DNA from 4 places in the Dietzia sp. PP-33 genome. Region 1 is predicted to be linked to each of the others. Evidence: predicted binding sites of a transcription regulator. Region 1 holds the regulator's gene; each other region holds the start of a gene.
What was found. The regulator LexA, encoded in region 1, represses DNA repair genes until DNA is damaged. The targets are predictions, from matches to a motif close to CGAACANNTGTTCG.

Region 1 (4,965 bases):
CGGGAGAACGCCGAGGCCGTCGCACAGGCGCGGGAGTTGGAGACCCGCAGTCGACGCCGCGACCTGGTGATCGACGACGACGCCCTGGTCGACTTCTATCTGCACCGGCTCCCCACCGACCTCACCTCCGGTCGCCACCTGGAGTCGTGGTGGAAGAAGGCGGGCCACGAGGACCCGGACCACCTGCGCCTGCGCCCCGAGCAGATCCGCACCTCCGATGCCGGTCCGGCCGCCACCGAGTTCCCGCCGTTCTGGAGGCAGGGTGATCGGACGTTCGAACTCCGGTACGCCTTCGATCCGGGTGTCGACACCGACGGCATCACCGTCCGGATCCCGCTGCCCCAGCTCTCCTCGGTCACCACGGCCGGTTTCGAGTGGCTGGTACCCGGGCTCCGCGAGGAGCTCTACACCGAGATGCTCCGGACGCTGCCCAAGTACCTGCGGCGCCTGTGCTCCCCGCCCGCCGAGTACGCCGCGCTGCTCGCCTCCGATCTCACGCCCAGGTCCGCGCCTCTGCCGGTGGCGCTCGCCGAGGCGCTCTCGGCGCGAATCGGGGCGACCGTCGACCCCCGTGAGTTCCACCCCGAGCGACTCCCCGAGCACCTGCGCATGCGGTTCGAGGTCGTCGACGGTGACGAGGTCGTGGCGTCGGGGACGGATCTCGGTGCCCTGCGTAGCCGTCTGGTGAACGAGGTCCGGGCCACCCTCAACTCCCGCCTGGTCCCGGACGACGGACCGCACCGGGACTGGACCGCCGAGACGATCGGAGATCTCGCCCCCTCGATCACCGGCACCATCGACGGGGTGGAGGTGACGGTCTACCCGGCGCTGCAGGTCCGAGCGGACGGGATACACCGGATCGCCTGCGCCACCGAGGAGGAGCGGCGGGCCGCCCAGACCACTGCCGTGCTGACCATGATCTCCGGCGGGCTGGTCTCGGCGACCTCGATCGTGCGGGGTCGACCCGTGGAACAGCGCCTCGCCCTGACGCAGTATCCGCACGGCGGGGCCGAGGGTCTGGTCACCGATGCCTCGTTGGCAGCGTGCGGACGGATCCTCGCCCGCCGCAGGGGTGCGCCGGTCCTGACCGCCGCCGGGTTCGCGGAGTTGCGCGCGACCGCGCGCGCCGAGGTGCCGGCCGCGGTGGCCGCGTCGATCTCCGCTGCGGTACCTGCCCTGGTGGCCGCCCAGTCCGTCTCCGCCCGGCTCGACCAGGTGTCCCCCGAGGTCGCGGACGAGGTCCGACCCGCACTGGACTTCCTGGTGGGAAAGGGGTTCCTCGCGCGCCACCCGGCGGAGTTGCTCCCCCAGCTGGAGCGTCATGTGCGGGCGGTCGACCTCAGGCTCGATCTCGCGGAGAAGTCGCCCTCGAGGTACCGGGAACTCACCGCGCGCCTGGAGAAGTCCGAGGCGACCGTCGCGGAGGCGACGGCAGCACTGCGTGGTCGGCCGGGTGGAGCGCGCACCACCCGGGATCTCCGGTGGCTGCTGGCCGAGTACCGGGTGGGGCTCTTCGCGCAGTCACTGGGGACCGCGCGCCCGGTTTCCGCTGAGCGAATCGACAAGGCGGTCGCGGCGGCACTCGGCTCCCGCACCAGGCGGTAGTCATCCGGTCAGGTTCTCGCGTGCCTCTCACGCAGCGCGATGATCTCGCTCTCGAAGTCCGCGGCGGAGCTGAACTGCTTGTACACAGAGGCGAACCGCAGATAGGCGACCTCATCGAGGTCCTGCAGGGGTCCGAGGATCGCCAACCCGATCTCGTGGGCGGGGACCTCCGACGCGCCGCCGGCTCTGACTACGTCCTCGACCTGCTGCGCCAGACGTCTGAGGGCGTCCTCGTCCACCGACCGGCCCTGGCACGCCCGTCGCACTCCGCGGACCACCTTGTCGCGGCTGAAGCTCTCGGTGACGCCGTTGCGCTTGAGCACGGTCAACAACGGGGTCTCGAGGGTGGTGAACCGGTGCCCACACTCCGGGCACTCGCGTCGGCGGCGGATAGCCTGACCGTCGTCGACCGCCCGCGAGTCGATAACCCGGGAATCCTCGTGGTGGCATGTCGGGCAGTACATTCCAGCTCCGCCATTCGTCGACCGGTTCCGCAGGCCTCCCCCGGCCGGAGCCGGAGGCGATGCAGGGACGACGGGGCGCCGTCCCTGGATCATTCTAGAAGGCGATCCGGTCGGTCACGCGTAGGCGGGCCCGCCGAGGAGGGCCAGCGCCAGCAGCATGAGGATGCCGAAGACGACTCCACACGCCAGCAGGGCCCAGGTCGGCACATCGTCGACCACCGGGGACGCAGGCTGCACCTCGACCCGGCATGACCGGGCCTGCGCCGGGGATGCTGAACGGACGAGCACCCGCCGGCCGGGGGCGACCGATCGCGTGGTCGCAGGGCGTCCCCGGTCCAGGGTGCGGGGGACGGGATGGATACGCGAATCCTCACGGGGCCGGAGCCCGCTCGCGGAGGACCGGCTGTGTTCGGTGGCGCAGACCTCACTCCACGGTGTCGTCTGACGCGACGGTGACTGCATCTCCAGGACGGACATGAACTCTCCCAACTCGATACGGTGTGCGAACCGCGTTCGCACGCCCGTGTGCATCTCTGTGCACATCTGTTCGAACTCGAACGTGACTAGAGTTGTATCACGCGGGTCCGACAGAGTCGAGATTTCGGCGGCACTTTCTTCGAACACCTGTGTGGCGCACGCCGCTCACGCACAGTAGGGTGTACACAGATCAAGACGTCGAACACCCATTCGCCGAAGGGACCCACACATGCCCAAGCCCGACTTCGAGGCCCTGACGCCTCGCCAGAAGAGCGTCCTGTTACACATCCACGACACCGTCAAGGACAGGGGCTACCCGCCGAGCATCCGGGAGATCGGTGACGCCGTCGGGCTGCAGTCGACCTCGTCCGTCGCGCACCAGTTGCGGACGTTGGAGAAGAAGGGCTTCCTGACGCGTGATCCGCACAAGCCTCGGGCCGTCGACGTCCACGGGGTACCGGGGCAGCGGTCCCGGGGTCGGCGTGCCCCGTCGCCCGAGGAGCCGCGGCCGAGCGGGGCGGTCGAGCCCGTGTACGTCCCCGTTCTCGGCCGGATCGCGGCCGGAGGGCCGATCCTGGCGGAGCAGGCGGTGGAGGAGGTCTTCCCCCTGCCGTCCGATCTTGTGGGGTCCGGTGACCTGTTCATGCTCAGGGTTGTCGGCGAATCGATGATCGACGCAGCGATCTGTGACGGCGACTACGTGGTGGTCCGCCGTCAGAACGTGGCGGACAACGGCGAGATCGTGGCCGCGATGATCGACGGCGAGGCCACCGTCAAGACGTTCCGCAGGGACCCGAGCGGCGTCTGGCTACTGCCCCACAACCCGTCGTTCAGCCCGATTCCCGGAGAGCACGCGACCATCCTGGGGAAGGTCGTCACTGTATTCCGCAAGCTCTGACCCCGAGCTGCCACGGCGCTGCCTGACCGTGTGACCGGATCAGGCGGCGCCGTCGTGTGAGCCCCCGGAGCTGAACTCCCCCAGCTCGCTCGCCACGGAGACGGGCAACCGGACGACGATCCGCGTCCCGTGCTGCGTGTGCTGCTCGTCCACCACCGCGCCCTCGGCATGGACACGGGAGACCACGTCCCCACGTGTGAAGGGAATCTCCAGTGTCACCTCGGTGTCCCCGGAGGCGATGATCCGGGTGATCCGGCCGAGCAACTCGTCGATACCCTCCCCCGTGGTCGCCGAGACGAACACCGCGTCCGGCAGCGCGTGGTGCAGTTCGGTCAACACCACCGGATCCGCCGCGTCGATCTTGTTGATCACCACGAGCTCGCGGGGACTCTCGGCGTTCTGTTCCTCCACGACGTCGTTGATGACCGTGCGCACGGCCTCGATCTGACGCAACGGGAAGGCGTCCGATCCGTCCACCACGTGCAGGAGCAGTTCGGAATCGACGACCTCCTCCAGCGTCGAACGGAACGCCTCGACGAGTTGGGTGGGAAGGTGCCGGACGAACCCGACCGTGTCGGTGAAGACCACCGCCCGTCCGTCCGGCAGCTCGGCCCGCCGGGTGGTGGGATCGAGGGTGGCGAACAGTGCGTTCTGGACGAGTACGCCTGCGCCGGTGATGCGGTTCAGCAGACTCGACTTTCCCGCGTTCGTGTAGCCGGCGATCGCGATGGAGGGCACGGGCGTGGCGCGCCGGCGATGGCGCTTGGTGTCCCGGGCCTGCTTCATGCCCTTGATCTCGCGACGCAGCTTCGCCATGCGCTCACGGATGCGGCGACGGTCGGTCTCGATCTTCGTCTCACCGGGACCGCGGAGGCCGACGCCCCCGTTGCTCCCGGCCCGGCCGCCCGCCTGACGGGACAGGGTCTCTCCCCAGCCGCGAAGTCGCGGGAGCAGGTACTCCATCTGTGCGAGGGAGACCTGAGCCTTGCCCTCGCGACTGGTCGCGTGCTGCGCGAAGATGTCGAGGATCAACGCGGTGCGGTCGATCACCTTGACGTTGACAGCCTTCTCGAGGGCGATCAGCTGCCCGGGCGTGAGCTCGCCGTCACAGATGACGGTATCCGCACCGGTCGCGTCGATCACGTCTTTGAGCAGCTTCGCCTTGCCCGAACCGATGTAGGTGGCCGAGTCGGGCTTGTCCCGCCGCTGGATCATCGCGTCACACACCTCGGAACCGGCGGTCTCGGCGAGTTGGGCCAGCTCGGCCATCGCGGCGTCGGCCTGGGCGGCGGAACCCTCGGTCCAGACGCCCACCAGGACGACACGCTCGAGGCGGAGCTGGCGGTACTCCGCGTCGTTGACGTCCTGCAGCTCGGTCGACAGTCCGACGACCCGCCGCAGCGACGACCGCTCCTCGAGCTGGAATTCGCCGACCGAGGGGTCGTGGTCTCGTGTGGCCCGGTCAGGGGCGGTGTCATCGTTTGTCATTCACCGCCGATCATCTCACATCCGCGGTGACCG
Region 2 (4,965 bases), 380 kb from region 1:
CAGCTCCTGCCCCGTGCGGCCCTGTTCGATCAACTGCGCCACCAGATCCCGCGCGGCGTCGGCGATCTCCTGCCGGCCGCCGTAGCCCACGGCCACGTTGACCTTGACCCCCGGTCGCCCCTTGCTCACCCGCTCGGCGTGGCGCAGCCTCTCGGCCAGCCACTCCGGCAGCACCTCCAGGCGACCGACTATGCGGACCTCCCAGTTCTTGCCCGGGCCGGTGATCTCGTCCACCACGTCGGCGATGATCTGCAGCAACTCGTCGAGTTCGTCGGTGTCCCGTCCGAGGTTCTCGGTGCTGAGCAGATAGATGGTGGCCACGTCCACGCCCAGCTCGTCGCACCAGCCCAGCATCTCGGCGATCTTGACCGCCCCCGCCCGGTGGCCGTGGGCGACGTCCGTGAAGCCGGCCTCCTTGGCCCAGCGGCGGTTGCCGTCGCACATCACCGCGATGTGCCGTGGGAGCCGGGCACCCTCGAGCGACGACCGGAGTCGAGACTCGTACAGCGAGTACAGGGGGGAGGAGGCGTCCACGCGGGAAAGAGTACCGCGCGGCGCCCCCTCCACAGAGGTCCCCCTTACCCGGGCCGGGCTCAACCCCTCCGGCCGCCGCGTACCGCCGCAGCGAGAGCGCGCAGACTGTCGGCGGTGGTGTCCCAGCCGATGCACGCGTCGGTGACGGACTTGCCGTACACCAATTCGGTGGCCCCGACGGACTGGGCGCCGGCCTCGAGGAAGCTCTCGATCATCACGCCGGAGATGCCCTGCTCCCCCGCCCCGACGCGCTCGGCGAGCTCGGCCACGACCTCGGCCTGCCGCTCATGGGACTTGCCCGAGTTGGCGTGGCTGGCGTCCACCATGACGAGACCGGGCAGCCCCACCTTCGCGACCGACGCCACCGCGGACGCCACCGACCCGGCGTCGTGGTTCGGCCCACCCGTTCCGCCGCGCAGGATCACGTGGCAGTCGGTGTTGCCGGCCGTCTCGACCACCGCGGCGCGACCGTCGGGGTCGGTACCGAAGAACACGTGCCGCGAGGCCGAGGACCTGCACCCGTCCACCGCGACCTGCACCTCGCCGTCGGTCCCGTTCTTGAAGCCCACCGGCATGGACAGTCCGGAGACCAACTGGCGGTGTACCTGGCTCTCGGTGGTCCGCGCCCCGATCGCGCCCCAGGAGACGGCGTCGGCGATGTACTGCGGGCTGGTCGGCTCGAGGAATTCGCAGCCCACGGGCAGCCCCAGGTCGAGCACGTCCAGCAGGAGCCGGCGGGCGGTGCGCAGGCCGCGCGGGATGTCGTAGCTGCCGTCGAGCGCGGGGTCGTTGATCAGGCCCTTCCACCCCACCGTGGTGCGCGGCTTCTCGAAGTACACGCGCATCACGATCAGCAGGTCCTCGGCGGTCTCCTCGGCCAGCGCCGCGAGACGGCCGGCGTAGTCGAGCGCGGCCTCGGGATCGTGGACCGAGCAGGGGCCCACCACCACGAGCAACCGGTCGTCGCGTCCGGCCAGCACGTCGGCGACCTCGGTGCGACTGCGCTCGACCAGCGCTTCCCGGGTCTGCCCCAGCGGGAGCTCGCCCAGGATCTGGGTGGGGGTCGGCAGCGGGGAGTAGGACAGGACGCGCCTGTCAGCGGTCTGGGTGGGGTTCTCGGCGGTGATGGTCACGGCGGTGCGCTCCTGGTCTCTCGGTGGTGGCGGGCCGGGTGCCGTGATCCTCGTGGTGCCCGTGATGCACCCGGATCCGCCGCTGGAAATGGCGGGAGGCGGCGACCGTGGTGGTCACCGCCTCTGGGCTCCGGGTGTCGGGGCGTCCGTCTAGCGGACGCGTGCGCTCGCGGCGCGGGCTCCACCCGGAGCCCACATAAAGCGCCAATATGCGCGAGCGTTCGACATGCGGCACACCGTAGCAGACGACGCCGGCGGCGGACCACTCCCGCCACCGGCCGAGGCTGGCACCCTGGAGGCATGGGGTACCGGCTGATCGCGGACATCGCGATGCTTCTCCATGCCGCGTTCCTCGTCTACCTGGCGGTGGGCGGCTTCCTCGCCTGGCGGTGGCGGTGGACGTTCTGGCCGCACCTGGCCACCGCCGTGTACGCGCTGGCGATCGCCATCGTGGGGTGGGTCTGTCCGCTGACCCACGTGGAGAACTGGGGCCGCGAACACGCCGGTCGCGAGACCATTCCCACCTCCGGGTTCATCGACCACTACCTCACCGGCGTGATCTACCCCGAGGAGCATCTGCTCACGGCGCAGCTCGCGGTGGCGGCCGCTGTCCTGGTCTCCTGGGCCGGCCTGGCCCTGCTGAGCTGGCGGAACCGGTCCCGGGCGGGCCGGCCGCCGCGCTCATAGGGCGCTCTCAATCCCGTACCCGACACTCGAACACTTGCGCGATAGTCGGACCGCGTCTAGACTAGTACACATGTTCGAGTCTGGTGTGGCGCGGGAGGGGTGACGGTGATGAGTACGACGACGACGGGGTCGTTCACCACCGGGCCGTTCGCTGCTGGATCGTCCGCTGTTGAGTCGTTCACCACCGGGCCGCATCGCGCCGTGCCCGAGCCCCTGGACACCCTCGACGCCGAGGCATTGAGCGAGGTGGCCCGGTCGGCCACTCGTGCCCAGAATCTGGCCGCGGCCACCCGCCTGCAGGCTGCGCACCACCTCGTGGAGGCGATGAGGCGTCTGGACCGGGCCGCCCACGATGTGTCCGAGGCTGATCCCGCCGCATCCGACTCACGCCCGGCGTTCGCGCGTCTGGAGCCGACCGACCGGGCCCGCGATCACCTGGCCGCGGCGATGGCGTTGACCACCTGGCACGCCGCGCGCCTGGTCACCGCCGGGGTTCAGATCCACACCCGACTGTCGCGTCTGCGTAGCTCGGTCGAGCGCGGCCTGTTTCCCGAACAACTGGCCATCGACACCGCCTGCCGCCTGGCCGAGATACCCGACGACATCATCGGCGACGTCGAATCCGAGGTCGTCGCGGCCCTCGCGCGGGCCCTGGACGGCGGCCACCGCCCCAGCCGGGCAGCCCTGGACACCACCGTGGACGCCTCCCGCGAGCGCCACGACCCCACCGGCGCCCAGGACACCGCCGATGCCGCCGCAGAGCAGCGCACCGTCCGGTTCCGCCCCGGCCGAGCCGGCATGACCAGCATGTGGGCGAACCTGCCCGCCGGCGCCGCCGAGAAACTCCGGCGCCGCATCGACGCCGCCGCCCGCACCGCCACCGACAGCGGTCATCCCCGCAGCCGCGACCAGCTCCGCGCCGACGCCCTGTGCGCCCTGGGTGACCCCAACACCGACGACATCGGCACCGGCCTGCACGACCCCGAACACCCCACCGACCGTGCCGACAGCCCCGTCAGCGCCGGCGCCGCTGACCGGCCGCCCCTGGGCGCGTCCTGGGGCACCGACAAGCCGGTGCGGATCTCCATCATCAACGGCATCGCCCAGGGCCTGCCCAACCAGGTCCAGTTCGTCACCGGCGCCTACGCCAGCTTCGACTGGCTGTGCGAGGAGTTGCTCTCCGGCGGCGACGCGAAAGTGCGGTTCGAACTGATCGACCCCCAACCCGGCGTCCTCGACACCCCCGACGCGGTGCTCAAATACTTCCTCACCCCGGCCCTGGTCGAGCGGATCCGGCTGCGCGATGGCACCTGCCGCCACCCCGGCTGCACCGTCGATGCCCACGACTGCGAGATCGACCACGTCATCGCCTTCAACCACCTCCATCCCGAACTCGGCGGACCGACCGCCGAGTGGAACCTGGTCTGCCTGTGTCGCAGGCACCACCGGGAAAAGACCTTCGGACACTGCGCCTACCAGCCCGGACCCCTCGGCGAGTTGACCATCATCACCGAGACCGGACACGAACACCGCACCACCCCCACAGGCCCCCTGGCACGGGCCCGCGACCAGATCCTCGACCACCAGTGGCGACTCCACCTCGACCGCCTCATCACCGACGACGGGCACCTCACCAACCCACCGGGAGTCAGCCGCCCCCGCCGCGACCCACCCAGCCGCGATTCACCCCGACCCGCCTGACGTCGGTCACCGCCCCGGGCTCAGCGCTGCCGCGTGGTCGATCGTCTGGCGACCTCGTGGATCGCGTCGATCTCCCGCAGGCTCAGTCGCGGAGGCTGCGACTGCAGAAAGCGCCTGATACCCCGCCGGGGGACCACCACCACGGCGCGGTCGGCGGGCTGGCTCTTCACGGTGAACCCGCGGCGGGCGCCGACCACCGCGATCATCCCGGTGACGGGCACCGGAAAACCGACGTACTCGGCGAGCAGGCGAGATGCCCTTCCCGCCTCGTGCCGACTGTTGCGGACATAGGGAACCCGGCTGCCGTTGATCATGACGGTGTCACCGCCCACCCAGATCGCCGCCTTCGGGTGATTCTTGGAGTTCACGGTGAAGACGCCACCGGGGCCGATCACCACGTGGTCGATGTCCGCACCGCGCTCCCCCACGCGCACCGCGTGCAGGATCCGCCACTGCAATCCCAACATCGCCAACTGCTCGGCGACCGCCTGCTCGCCGTCGGCACCGATACGCCAGGCGCGCTCGTCGGTCTTCGCGTCGACAAGCCGGGCGAACAGGTGCCGGATCACCCCCTGCGCCTCACGCTCGGCGATCGCCCGCTCGCGCGCGGCCGCGCCCGCAGGGATGCCGGTGAGGTCGTGGCACCTCGGTCCGGGCGCGGGTTCGGCCCTCGGGCCCGGTGCCATCAGGAGCCCGGGAGCCGACGTCGGTTCCGGGCCCGACACCTGGAGCGGGTCCGGCGTCGGGGTCGGCGTCGGCTTCGGCACGGGTGGCGCGGAAGGTGCGGACGGCGCAGGCGCGGACTCGGGTTGACCCGCCCCCGCCACTGCCACCGCCGGGCTCGGCGCCGAAGCAGGGTCCGGCGCCGCGACCGGAGCGAAGTGCTCCCCGACCGCCCTGCGCAGCAGTG
Region 3 (4,965 bases), on a different contig from region 1:
CGGATCCCCCGGCCGTCGCGCTCGAACCGACGCTGCCACTCGTAGGCGAGCATGATGCAGGCCAGTTTCGAATCCGCGTAGGCCCGCATCGGGCGGTATCCGCGCAGGTCCATGCTCAGATCGTCGGTGTCGAGCCGCCCCCGCAGGTGGGCCAACGAGCCGAGCCAGACCACGCGGTCGGTCAGCCGCGGCAGCAGACCGTGCGTGAGCGCGTGGTGTCCCAGGGCGTTGACGCCGAACTGCATCTCGTGCCCCTGGGCGGTGCGGCTGAGCGGGAGATTCATGACCCCGGCATTGTTGATCAGCACATCGACCCGGCCCGTGGCCCCGGCGACGAACTCGTCCACCGAGTCGAGGTCGGACAGGTCGAGCCGGCGGACCGACGCCAGGTCGCGGGTCCCGACGGGCAGGGTGGCGCGCGCGGCCTCGGCCTTCTCCTGATTCCGGCAGGCCATGACCACCCGTGCGCCCCTGTCCACGAGCACCTTTGTGGTGGCCAGGCCGATCCCGGCGTTGGCGCCGGTCACCACGAACGTGCGTCCCGTCTGGTCTGTGACATCAGAGGCGGACCATCTGGGCGTGCGAGTCATGGACGACAGTCAACCAGTCGCGCCTTCGCCGTGGTGGAGCACCCGTGTGGTAACGCCGGGGGAGACGGCGCGATCTTCTTGTGACACACTCCCTAGAGGCGGGTGAGATCCCACGCGTCACACGCCTTTCGTCTTCGACCGAGATCTCGGAGTACCTCCATGACGTTCGACCGCCGATCCTTCCTCCGCCGCGCCGGGCTCGGCGCGGCCGGTGCCGGCGCCCTCGCTGCGGGGCTGACCCCCGCCGTCGGTGCGCAGTCGTCCATCCCCGCCCCCCTGGGAGCCCTCCCCGGCGCCGGTGCCGGGATCCCGATCGGCACCCTCCTGGACTACGCGTCGGGCCCGCCGTCGGCGGCGTCGGTTCGCGCAGCCGGCCACATGGGAGCGGTGCGGTACTGCTCGAACCGCCGTCCCGGCGCCGAGTGGATGACCGGGAAGCCATTGCTACGACGTGAGGTCGACGACTTCCGTGCGCACGGCCTCAACATGGTCTCCTGCTACCAGTTCGGCAGGGACGCCACCGCCGACTGGCGCGCGGGGGCGGCGGGCGGCGACCACCACTCCAGGGTCGGCATCGGCATCCACTTCGCCGCCGGCGGTCCGCGCGGGGTGCCGATGTACGCCGCGATCGACGACAACCCGACGCGCTGGGAGTTCGACAACCTCATCGCGCCGTACCTCGAGCGCTTCCGCCACCACCTGCACGGGGCCGACCTGAAGCTCGGCGTCTACGCCAACGCCCCGACCATCGACTGGTGCCGTCAGCGCGGACTGGGTCAGTACTTCTGGCAGCACGACTGGGGCTCCGGTGGGCGCCTCAACCCGGCCGCCACCATCCACCAGCTCCCGATCCGCCAGCAGGTGACGGTCGGCGGCGTCGTGTCCGACCTCAACCGCGTGTACGCACTCGACTACGGCCAGTGGTGGCCGACCGACCCGGCCGCCCTCCTGGGTGGGGCGCTGGGCAGCGTCGGCTGACACCGGTCGGCAGGGCATCGGCAGGGCCGGACGGGATTTCCCGTCCGGCCCTGCTGCGTCGTGGGGGATGGATGCGCTGAGTTGATCCGCGCTTCCCTCCTTGGTGAAGAAGGTCTCACTCGATGAGCCCCTATGTCGCACGCGTGTTCGAGCAGTATCGAACACAGAGGCGATAAAGGGGGCGGGATGGGCGCGAAGGACACCGAGCAGCTGTTCGCGTGCGAGTCCGAGGTCGCCCGACTGGCAGTGGACGGCGAGAACCGCGCGTCGGCGTTGCGTATCCGAGCCGTCTACCGGACCTTCGAGGCGGCCGTCGAGCACGTCCGGGCCATCGACGTTGCCGCCCACGAGTCCGAGCTCCCCGTCCGTGACTACGCTGCCGTCGACCCCTGGGAGTTGGCGCGTTCGGAACTGGCCGTAGCACTGGGTGTCCACGCCAACCGGGCCGGTGCCATGGTGGACCTGTCGATCGAGCTGGTCGAGCGGTGTCCGGCGATACTCGAGGAGATCGAGTCCGGACGGATCGACGAGCGGACGGCGAGCACGATGGTCGGTTGTCTCCGCGGGGTGACCGACGACGACCTGTGTCGCGCCGCCGCCGAGATCGCGGCGCGTCGCTACGTCGAGTCACTGGAGGCCGGTGGCCGTCTCGGCCGCGGTCAGCTCCGGCGGATGATGGACCGCGCCGTCCGTGGTGTCGACCCCGACGGTGTTCGCAGGCGCAGGAACGAGGCGCTCCGGGGCCGCGGCGTGTGGATCCGGACGGCACCGGACGGCATGGCGTCGGTCTCTGCGAGCCTCAGCGCGGCCGGGGCCGAGGTCCTGGCCGAGCGGCTGGACCAGATGGCGGGGACCGGGACGTGGTCCAGGGGGGCGGGTAGCCCTGGTCCGGGAAAGGGCCTGAAGGACGACGACGACGAGGCCGGCGCCGGCACGGACGACCGTGTTCCCGATGACCGCGTTCCCGATGAGCGCGGTCCCGATGAGCGCCGGGCGGACGCGCTGGTCGCTCTCGCGACCGAGGGCCCCGGCCCGGCAACTGATTCGACCGCGCGCTCGTGCCCGGACCCGGCCGCCGACCAGCCTGCGAGACCGGCCGCCGACCAGTCTGCGGGCCCGGCCGCACGTTCGGAGGACGAGCCGGCTGCCGAGGCGCCCCTGCGGCCGCACGTCACCGTCATCATGACCGGCGACGGGCGCTCAGAGGTGTTCTTCCGTCGTTCGGGGGAGGGCTCACTCGCCATGCTGAGAGATCTGCTCGGCCGGGCGCGGGGGGCGACGTTCGAGACCGTGTTCACCGGACGAGCGGGCTCCGACCACCGGGCTGCGCTCGGATACGCGGTCCCGGAATGGCTCGCCCGGCGCATCCGACTCCGGGACGGCACCTGCCGTCACCCCGGGTGTTCGGTGGCCGCCGACCGTTGCGATCTGGATCATGTGGTCCCGTTCCTCAAGGAGGACCCGGAGAGCGGAGGTCTGACCGTGGAGTGGAACCTCATCTGCCTGTGTCGGACCCACCACCGACTCAAGACCTTCTCAGGGTGGGGATACAGAGTGGACCCCGACGGCGTGGTGGACATCGTCACGGAGACGGGTCGAACCGTTCGTACCTGGCCGTCGGGGCCCCTGGCCCGCGCGCGGCGGGTCGAGCAGATGGTCGACGCGGACTCCTCCGGCGGGTGCGACTGCGGTGTCGCGCGCGTCGAGAGTGCCCCGGGGGAGGTCGCACGCGAGCCCACCCACAGCGACGGTTCTCCTCGGGGGACCTTCATCGGGTTCCGGTACACCACCAGGGAACGCCGTCGCCGAGCCCGCCGCCAAGGAGAACGCGACCTGCTGATCCTCGAGCGCCGCGCCCGGCGAGACGCGCGACGTAGACAGGACGAGGCGGACGCGATCACTGACCCGCCACCGTTCTGAACGGGCGGCACCGGGCGAGACCGAACCAGTGCGAGACCGAACCACTGCTAGATCGAACCGCCGCGAGACCGAACCACTGCGAGCCCGAATTGTCCCGGGCAGCCCAGGCCAGCCCGGGCCCGACCCGGTCGTGTCAGTCGACGGTGATCTCGCCCATCGTTCCCCACTCCTCGCCGTCCGCCGTGGTGTTGATGATGCGAGGAGTGCGCTCGAGGTACTGCGCGGCGGAGCCGGTGAACTCGGCGAAGTGGGAGGACCCCACGTGCTCGGCTGGTGCGTCGCCGTCGCGGAACGCCTCGCAGAGGAGGAAGGTGCCCGGGGCATCGGGCGAGCGGTACCAGTCGAACCACAGGTTGCCGGGTTCCGCCCGGGTGGCTTCGGTGAAGTCGCGGGTGATCTCGAGCCAGGACTCGGCGAACTCGGGTTTGACGTCGAAGCGCACGTTGATGAGCATCATGGCCCCATCCTGCCGGGCCGGCCCGACCGGCGTCGAGTGCCGATCGAGCGCCGATCGGATCGTGGTGGACTCGCCCCGGAAAGCGTCACCGGCCTACCCTGTATCGGGTGACCATCGAGCTGAGCATCGAGAACCCCTGCATCCCGCAGACGGAGGCCGACTCCTCCGTCCGCGCAGTCTGGGATCGGCTGTCCGTCGACGCCACGCGGAGTCGCGACGAGCCCCTGATCGCGGGCCTGGTCCTGGACCTCATCGACGGTTGCGACGACCTGGGCGAATCCCTCGCCAGGCTCGCCGCGTCGCGCATCGCGACCCCCGAGATCGGCCGGCACGTGCTCGAGAAGGAGATCCGGGCCGTTCTGGTCGACCATCCGAACGTCCTCGAGGCGGTCGCGGCCGACCTCGTGGTGAGCTTCGAGCGCAACCCCGCTTATCCCAACTATCTGGTGCCCTACCTGTTCGCCAAGGGCTTCCTGGGGCTCCAGGTCCACCGCGTGGCCCACGAGATGTGGAACTCGGGCAGGGTCATGGCGGCCTCGTTCCTCCAGAGCCGGGTCTCCGAGGTCTTCGCGATGGACATCCACCCGGCCGCGCGCGTGGGCTCGGGGATCCTCGTGGACCACGCCACGGGCATCGTAGTGGGGGAGACGTGCGTGATCGGCGACGGTGTCTCGATCCTGCAGGGCGTCACGCTCGGTGGGACAGGGAACGAGGACGGCGACCGCCACCCCAAGATCGGCGCGGGAGTGCTGTTGTCCGCAGGGTCGATCGTGCTGGGCAACGTGCACGTGGGTGACTGCTCGCGGGTGGCCGCCGGCTCGGTGGTGCTCGACGAGGTCCCGCCGCACACCACGGTGGCCGGAGTGCCGGCGAAGGTGGTCCGGCGACACGCTGATTCACTGGTCCCCGCGGAAGAGATGGACCAGGAGATCGACCCGGCCGCCCAGTAGGCGACGCGGGCTACACGGCCGGAGGGCGCGGAATGCGGGTACTCGTTGTCGACGACGAGCCGGCGCTGCT
Region 4 (4,965 bases), on a different contig from region 1:
GACCGTCACCCGCCCGCGGCCGACCATCCGGCCGGTCGCAGCCCCTACCTGGGGCCGGGTTTCGAGTTCACCGAGCGCGACCCCGGCTCCGCCCCGTGGCTGGCCCGCCTGCACCACTTCTCGACCGGCGCGCGCGCCTCGATGGGTGTGACCGGGCACCAGCTCTCGGGGATCTACGGCGGGATCGGGCGGATCGCCTCGGCGATCACCACAGCGGTCACCCGCGAGAACTGGGACCGGCTCGCCCGGGACTTCGCATCCTTCGAGCACATCGAGGTCGGCTCCGTCGGACCCCACGACCCGTCTGACGGGTGGTACCCGACGAGCCCGCGGTACTGACCACGCGCGGGCTCGCCACCTCAGAACGGCGGCTCCTCGTCTGATCCCGACGCAGACCCTGCCGCCGAGCCCGCTCCCGGCTCTGAGCGCGGCGGCGGAGGCGCCTGGCGCCGCCGCCTCGCCTGCTCCCGGAGCTTGCGGCGTTCCACATCGCGGCGGTGGCGTAGGTGAGGCCGTCTCCGGGAGGCGGCCGAACCGCTACCGGTCTCGCCTGCCTCGGCCGCCTCTCGCTGGCGCAGGCTGGTCTCGGGCCGTTGCGGCGCAGCATGGTCTGCCAGCGGACCGGTGGGGAAGGTGATGACGCGGGTGTCGGCAGAGGCGTGGGGGTGGTTGGGGCCGTGCAGCCAGACGTACGACCCGTCGGTGTCCCGGTAGTAGGCCCAGACGCCGTCGGTCTTGAGGCGGTGGTGGAGGCGGCAGAGGCTGCCGAGGTCGTCGCACGTGGTGTGCCCGCCCCGGTCGGGGTCGTCATGGTCGAAGGGGATGATGTGGTCGAGGTCGGCTCGCTCCGCAGAGGTCTGACAACCGGGGAAGACGCACGTGCCGTCGCGGCCCCGGCAGAACCGGGACAGGGCCTCCGAGGGCGGGTATCGCCGGGCCGCAGCGGAGTCCGGATCGGCGAGGTCGGAGAGCGAGTCGATCCTGTGTCTGGCGTTGCGCTCGAGCTCGGCGGCGGTATGTCCGGTGATCGGCCCGTACCCGGCGAGGGTGAGGCCGCGGTTGTCCGGGGTGCCGTCGTCGTAGGCGTGGATGGTCACCCGGCGGGCGGCGGACCGGGCCCCGGGGTCGGTGGGGTGTTCGCCGTCTGGGCCCGGGAGGCTGGTCCAGCCGCGGCTGAGGGCGAGTAGTCCCGCGGCGCGGAGCTGTCCGAGAGGTCGGGGGTCGTCGGGAGAGGCCGTGCGGGCGACGGCGTCGATGCGTTCGGCGATCTCGAGGGCATCCTCGACGGTGAGGGTGGCGGTGATCAGCGCCCGGTCGTCCCTCAGGGGCTCCATCTGCACATCCTGGTCGCGTCGCGCCTGGCGAGCGCGGGCGTCGGCGCCCACGGGATCGCAGGCTGCGACGGTCTTGGTGAGCATCTTGCGCAACGGGCCGAGCCTGGGCGGGTGCGTGCGGCGCCTGGTTGGGGCCAGGCCGTCACTGATCCGCCGGTCGAGTTCCGGCATGAGGTGGTCGGCCACCAGGGCGGTCTCCTCGGCGATGGTGTGGGCGGCGAGGATGCCGATCCAGCCGGTGGTCAGCAGCGCGGCGGTGCGGGGCAGGCGTTCGGTCAGCTCGACCGCGGTGGTCACCAGCCGGGACGCCCCGTGTCGAGACAGAGCCATCGAGGCGCTGATCATGGTGGCCGCCGTCTCCCACGAGTCGCGGTGGCGATCGTGTTCGGCGCCGGAGCGGACGCAGGCATAGGCGTAGGCGACGGTTCGCCCCTCTGCCGCGTTGATCGTCCTCTGCGCCAGATAGCCGCGTTGCTGCCCGGGGTCCCAGTGGGCGAACGCCTCGGGGACCAGAACGGGGAGGGCCGGTCCTGTGGCCGTGGTGAATCCGGGCGGCGGGACGAGGGCTGCGGGAGCGTCGACGTCGTCGGTGGCGGTGGTAGGTGTGGTGGTCATGGTTCGACCGTACGTTCGAGGTACGACAGCGTGGATTCGCGTCCATCCGGCCCCCTGACCTGCAGTGCCCTGGACGACCCCTGCAGGGCGCCGCAGGTCAGCGACGCCGGCTCGCTCACCCTCGGTACGCGCCAGCGGTCGCGGTGGATGCGCGTGTACGCGGCGCCCAGACCGGCAGTGCCCTGACTGGCAGTGCCCTGCTCGGCCCCTGCAGGGCACCCCAGGTCGGCGGGGGTCGGCGGGTGGTCGGACCGCAGGAATCAGCCCGGCCGGGCCACGATCAGGCAGGCCTGCTCGCCCTCGGGGACGTACCAACGGTGGGGGAGCTCGCCGTCGTACCGCGCGACGTCCCCCGCCTCCAGCCGGGTCAGCGAGTCGCCCACCTCCAACAGGACCGTGCCCCGGGTGACGTACAGCCACTCGAGTCCCGGGTGGTGGAAGAACCGACCCGGGACGTGGTTGGTCTCCACGAACTCCAGTAGTTGGGTGTCGTTCGGCCCGCCCGGCAGCAACCGGGTGTGCCCGCCGACGGTGCCCTCCGCGCGGGTGAGGATCGCGCCCTCCGTGGACCGCCGGACATCCACGGGGTCGCCTGCCGCCGCGCCACGACCACCTGCCGCCGCGCCGGGTGGGCCCGGGGGACCGGACGGGTCGGCGGGGCCGGAGGGTGAGTTGACCGCTTCCAGCAGGTGCGCCTGGGTGGTGCCCAGGGCGTGGGCGAGCCCCTCCAGGGTCGACATGCTCGGCGCGGCCTTGCCGCGTTCGATCTGGCTGAGGAACGGCTGCGAGATGCCGGCCAGGTCGGCCACCTCGACCAGGGTGAGTCCCAACTGCCGACGGTGATGACGAATGCGCGCACCGAGACGTTCCTGGCCCTCGCTCCGTGCGGTCGTCACAACGGTCCTCCTGGACTGCCGGGCTGGAGCCGGTTACACACCGGAACCGCGAGGTAATCCCACGGCAACACGGGGCCACCAGACTCGTCTGTATTGACGAGGTCAATATCTCGCGTCCGGGTCGAAATCACAAGGGCAACGCCCCGACCCGGCCGGGGACGGTCCGGCAGAGCAGGAGAACCCAGCCCGTGGACACACTCACCCGCCCGCGCGCCGCCACGGCCCCGAGCGAGGCAGCTCAGGCGCCCGGCGACACGCCCCCGGCGCCCGACGAGATCACCCCGAGGAGAGTCGACCGCATCGCCGGGGTGCGACTCCTCGACGGCCGGGTGGTCGACGTGGACATCGACGGCGACTCGGTTCTCGCGGTCAGCTCGGCCGGTGACTCCGAGGCACCGGGCCCGGCGGTGATCGACGGCCGCGGCTTCCTGGCGCTGACGGCTCCGGCCGAACCACACGCCCACCTGGACAAGGCGCTGAGCTGGGGCGCCACCCGCCCACCGGGTTGCGACCTGGGCGCCGCGATCGACGCCTGGCGGGCCTTCGCCGTGACCGTGGACCAGGACGAGATCCACGCCCGGGCGCTGGCCGCGGCGCGGCGACTGGTCGCCAACGGCACCACCGCGGTGCGCAGTCACGTGGACCTGCACAGCGAGGGCGATCCCCTGCGCGGGGTCCGGGCCCTGGTCCGCGTGCGCGATGAACTCGCGAGCGTGTTGGACCTGCAGATCGCGGTGATGGTCCGCGACGAGGACCCCGCCGACCGGGCCCGCGACGCGATCGCGGCCGGGGCCGACCTCATCGGTGGTGCCCCGCACATCGCCCCGGACACCGCCGCCGAGACCCACCGGCTGATCGACCTGGCCGAGGAGCTCGGCGTGGGCGTCGACCTGCACGTCGACGAGTTCCTCGACGGCGACCACGGCATGCTCACGGCCTTCACCGACCGGGTGGCCTCGTGGGAGGAGGGCCGCGTCCGGACGGCCGGCCACTGCTGCCGGATCGGCGCGATGGACGCCACCGGTCAGGCGGACGCCGCCACCGCGCTGAGCGGCGCGGGGGTCGGGGTGGTGACCCTGCCCGTGACCAACCTGTACCTGCAGGGCCGCGCCGAATGTACCTCCACGCCGCGCGGGCTGCCCCCCGTGCGGGCACTGCTGGACGGCGGGGTCACCGTGGCGGCGGGTGCGGACAACGTGCGCGACCCGTTCAACCCGGTCGGCCGGTCGGATGCGATCGAGACCGCGATGCTGCTGGTCGTGGCCGCCCACATGGACATGGACACCGCGTGGCACCTGGTCACCGAAGGCGCCCGCGAGGTCATGGGCCTACCGCCCGCCGGCCCCGCGCCCGGTCGCCGGGCCGACCTGCTGCTCGTGCGCGCGAGCGGGCTCGACGACGTGATCGCCGACGCGCCCGCGGACCGGATCGTGGTCCGCGCGGGCCGCGTGGTCTCCGCGAGGGCCACCCTCGTCGTCGACCCCTTCGCCACACAGTCCGCCACACAGTTCGACACCCAGCCCGCTACCCGCCCGTCCCACCTGAAGGAGGCGCCATGACGTCCCCCACCACCCCAGTTCTCAGGCCCGGTGCCGAGGTCCTCGGATTCTCCGGGGTCGGCGTGACCTATCCCAACGGCACCCGCGCGCTCGAGGGCGTGGACCTGCGGGTGGGGGCCGGCGAGTTCGTCAGCGTGGTGGGGCCCTCGGGGTGTGGCAAGTCCACGCTGCTCGGGTTGGCCTCCGGACTGGCGACCCACACCGACGGCTACATGCAGACCGGCACCGACCGGGTGGGATACGTCTTCCAGGACGCGACCCTGTTGCCGTGGCGCACGGTCGCCCAGAACGTCGAGATGCTCGCCGAGCTCGACGGGATCGACAGGGCCGATCGGCGGCGCCGCGCGCAGGAGGCGATCGACCTCGTCGGGCTGACGGGCTTCGAGAACGCGCTCCCGCGTGAGCTGTCCGGCGGGATGAAGATGAGGGTCTCGCTGGCCCGGTCCCTGACGCTCGAGCCCGAGTTGTTCCTGTTCGACGAGCCGTTCGGCGCACTCGACGAGATCACCAGGCAACGCCTCGGCGACGAGTTGCTGGGGCTGTTCGCCGCCAAACGGTTCG

Region 2: NJE57_RS03270 (HNH endonuclease signature motif containing protein) is a predicted target of LexA. The motif match lies at 2,418-2,431, and genes of this name have one in related genera.
Region 3: NJE57_RS06065 (HNH endonuclease signature motif containing protein) is a predicted target of LexA. The motif match lies at 1,705-1,718, and genes of this name have one in related genera.
Region 4: NJE57_RS16595 (HNH endonuclease signature motif containing protein) is a predicted target of LexA. The motif match lies at 1,954-1,967, and genes of this name have one in related genera.

What each region holds. Positions count from the first base shown of each region.
Region 1 is NZ_JAMYEI010000001.1:298,518-303,482, forward strand. Features, by position in the region: gene hrpA (ATP-dependent RNA helicase HrpA) at 1-1,605, shown strand, start outside; gene nrdR (transcriptional regulator NrdR) at 1,614-2,069, opposite strand; gene NJE57_RS01480 (hypothetical protein) at 2,184-2,546, opposite strand; gene lexA (transcriptional repressor LexA) at 2,776-3,444, shown strand; gene hflX (GTPase HflX) at 3,484-4,932, opposite strand.
Region 2 is NZ_JAMYEI010000001.1:676,412-681,376, forward strand. Features, by position in the region: gene NJE57_RS03255 (isoprenyl transferase) at 1-534, opposite strand, end outside; gene NJE57_RS03260 (3-deoxy-7-phosphoheptulonate synthase) at 594-1,667, opposite strand; gene NJE57_RS03265 (DUF2784 domain-containing protein) at 1,968-2,354, shown strand; gene NJE57_RS03270 (HNH endonuclease signature motif containing protein) at 2,463-4,055, shown strand; gene NJE57_RS03275 (nuclease-related domain-containing protein) at 4,076-4,965, opposite strand, start outside.
Region 3 is NZ_JAMYEI010000002.1:406,127-411,091, reverse strand. Features, by position in the region: gene NJE57_RS06075 (SDR family NAD(P)-dependent oxidoreductase) at 1-590, opposite strand, end outside; gene NJE57_RS06070 (DUF1906 domain-containing protein) at 750-1,568, shown strand; gene NJE57_RS06065 (HNH endonuclease signature motif containing protein) at 1,755-3,488, shown strand; gene NJE57_RS06060 (putative quinol monooxygenase) at 3,622-3,945, opposite strand; gene NJE57_RS06055 (serine O-acetyltransferase) at 4,053-4,895, shown strand; gene NJE57_RS06050 (response regulator transcription factor) at 4,928-4,965, shown strand, end outside.
Region 4 is NZ_JAMYEI010000010.1:73,570-78,534, reverse strand. Features, by position in the region: gene NJE57_RS16600 (NAD(P)/FAD-dependent oxidoreductase) at 1-339, shown strand, start outside; gene NJE57_RS16595 (HNH endonuclease signature motif containing protein) at 360-1,949, opposite strand; gene NJE57_RS16590 (XRE family transcriptional regulator) at 2,210-2,845, opposite strand; gene NJE57_RS16585 (amidohydrolase family protein) at 3,034-4,404, shown strand; gene NJE57_RS16580 (ABC transporter ATP-binding protein) at 4,401-4,965, shown strand, end outside.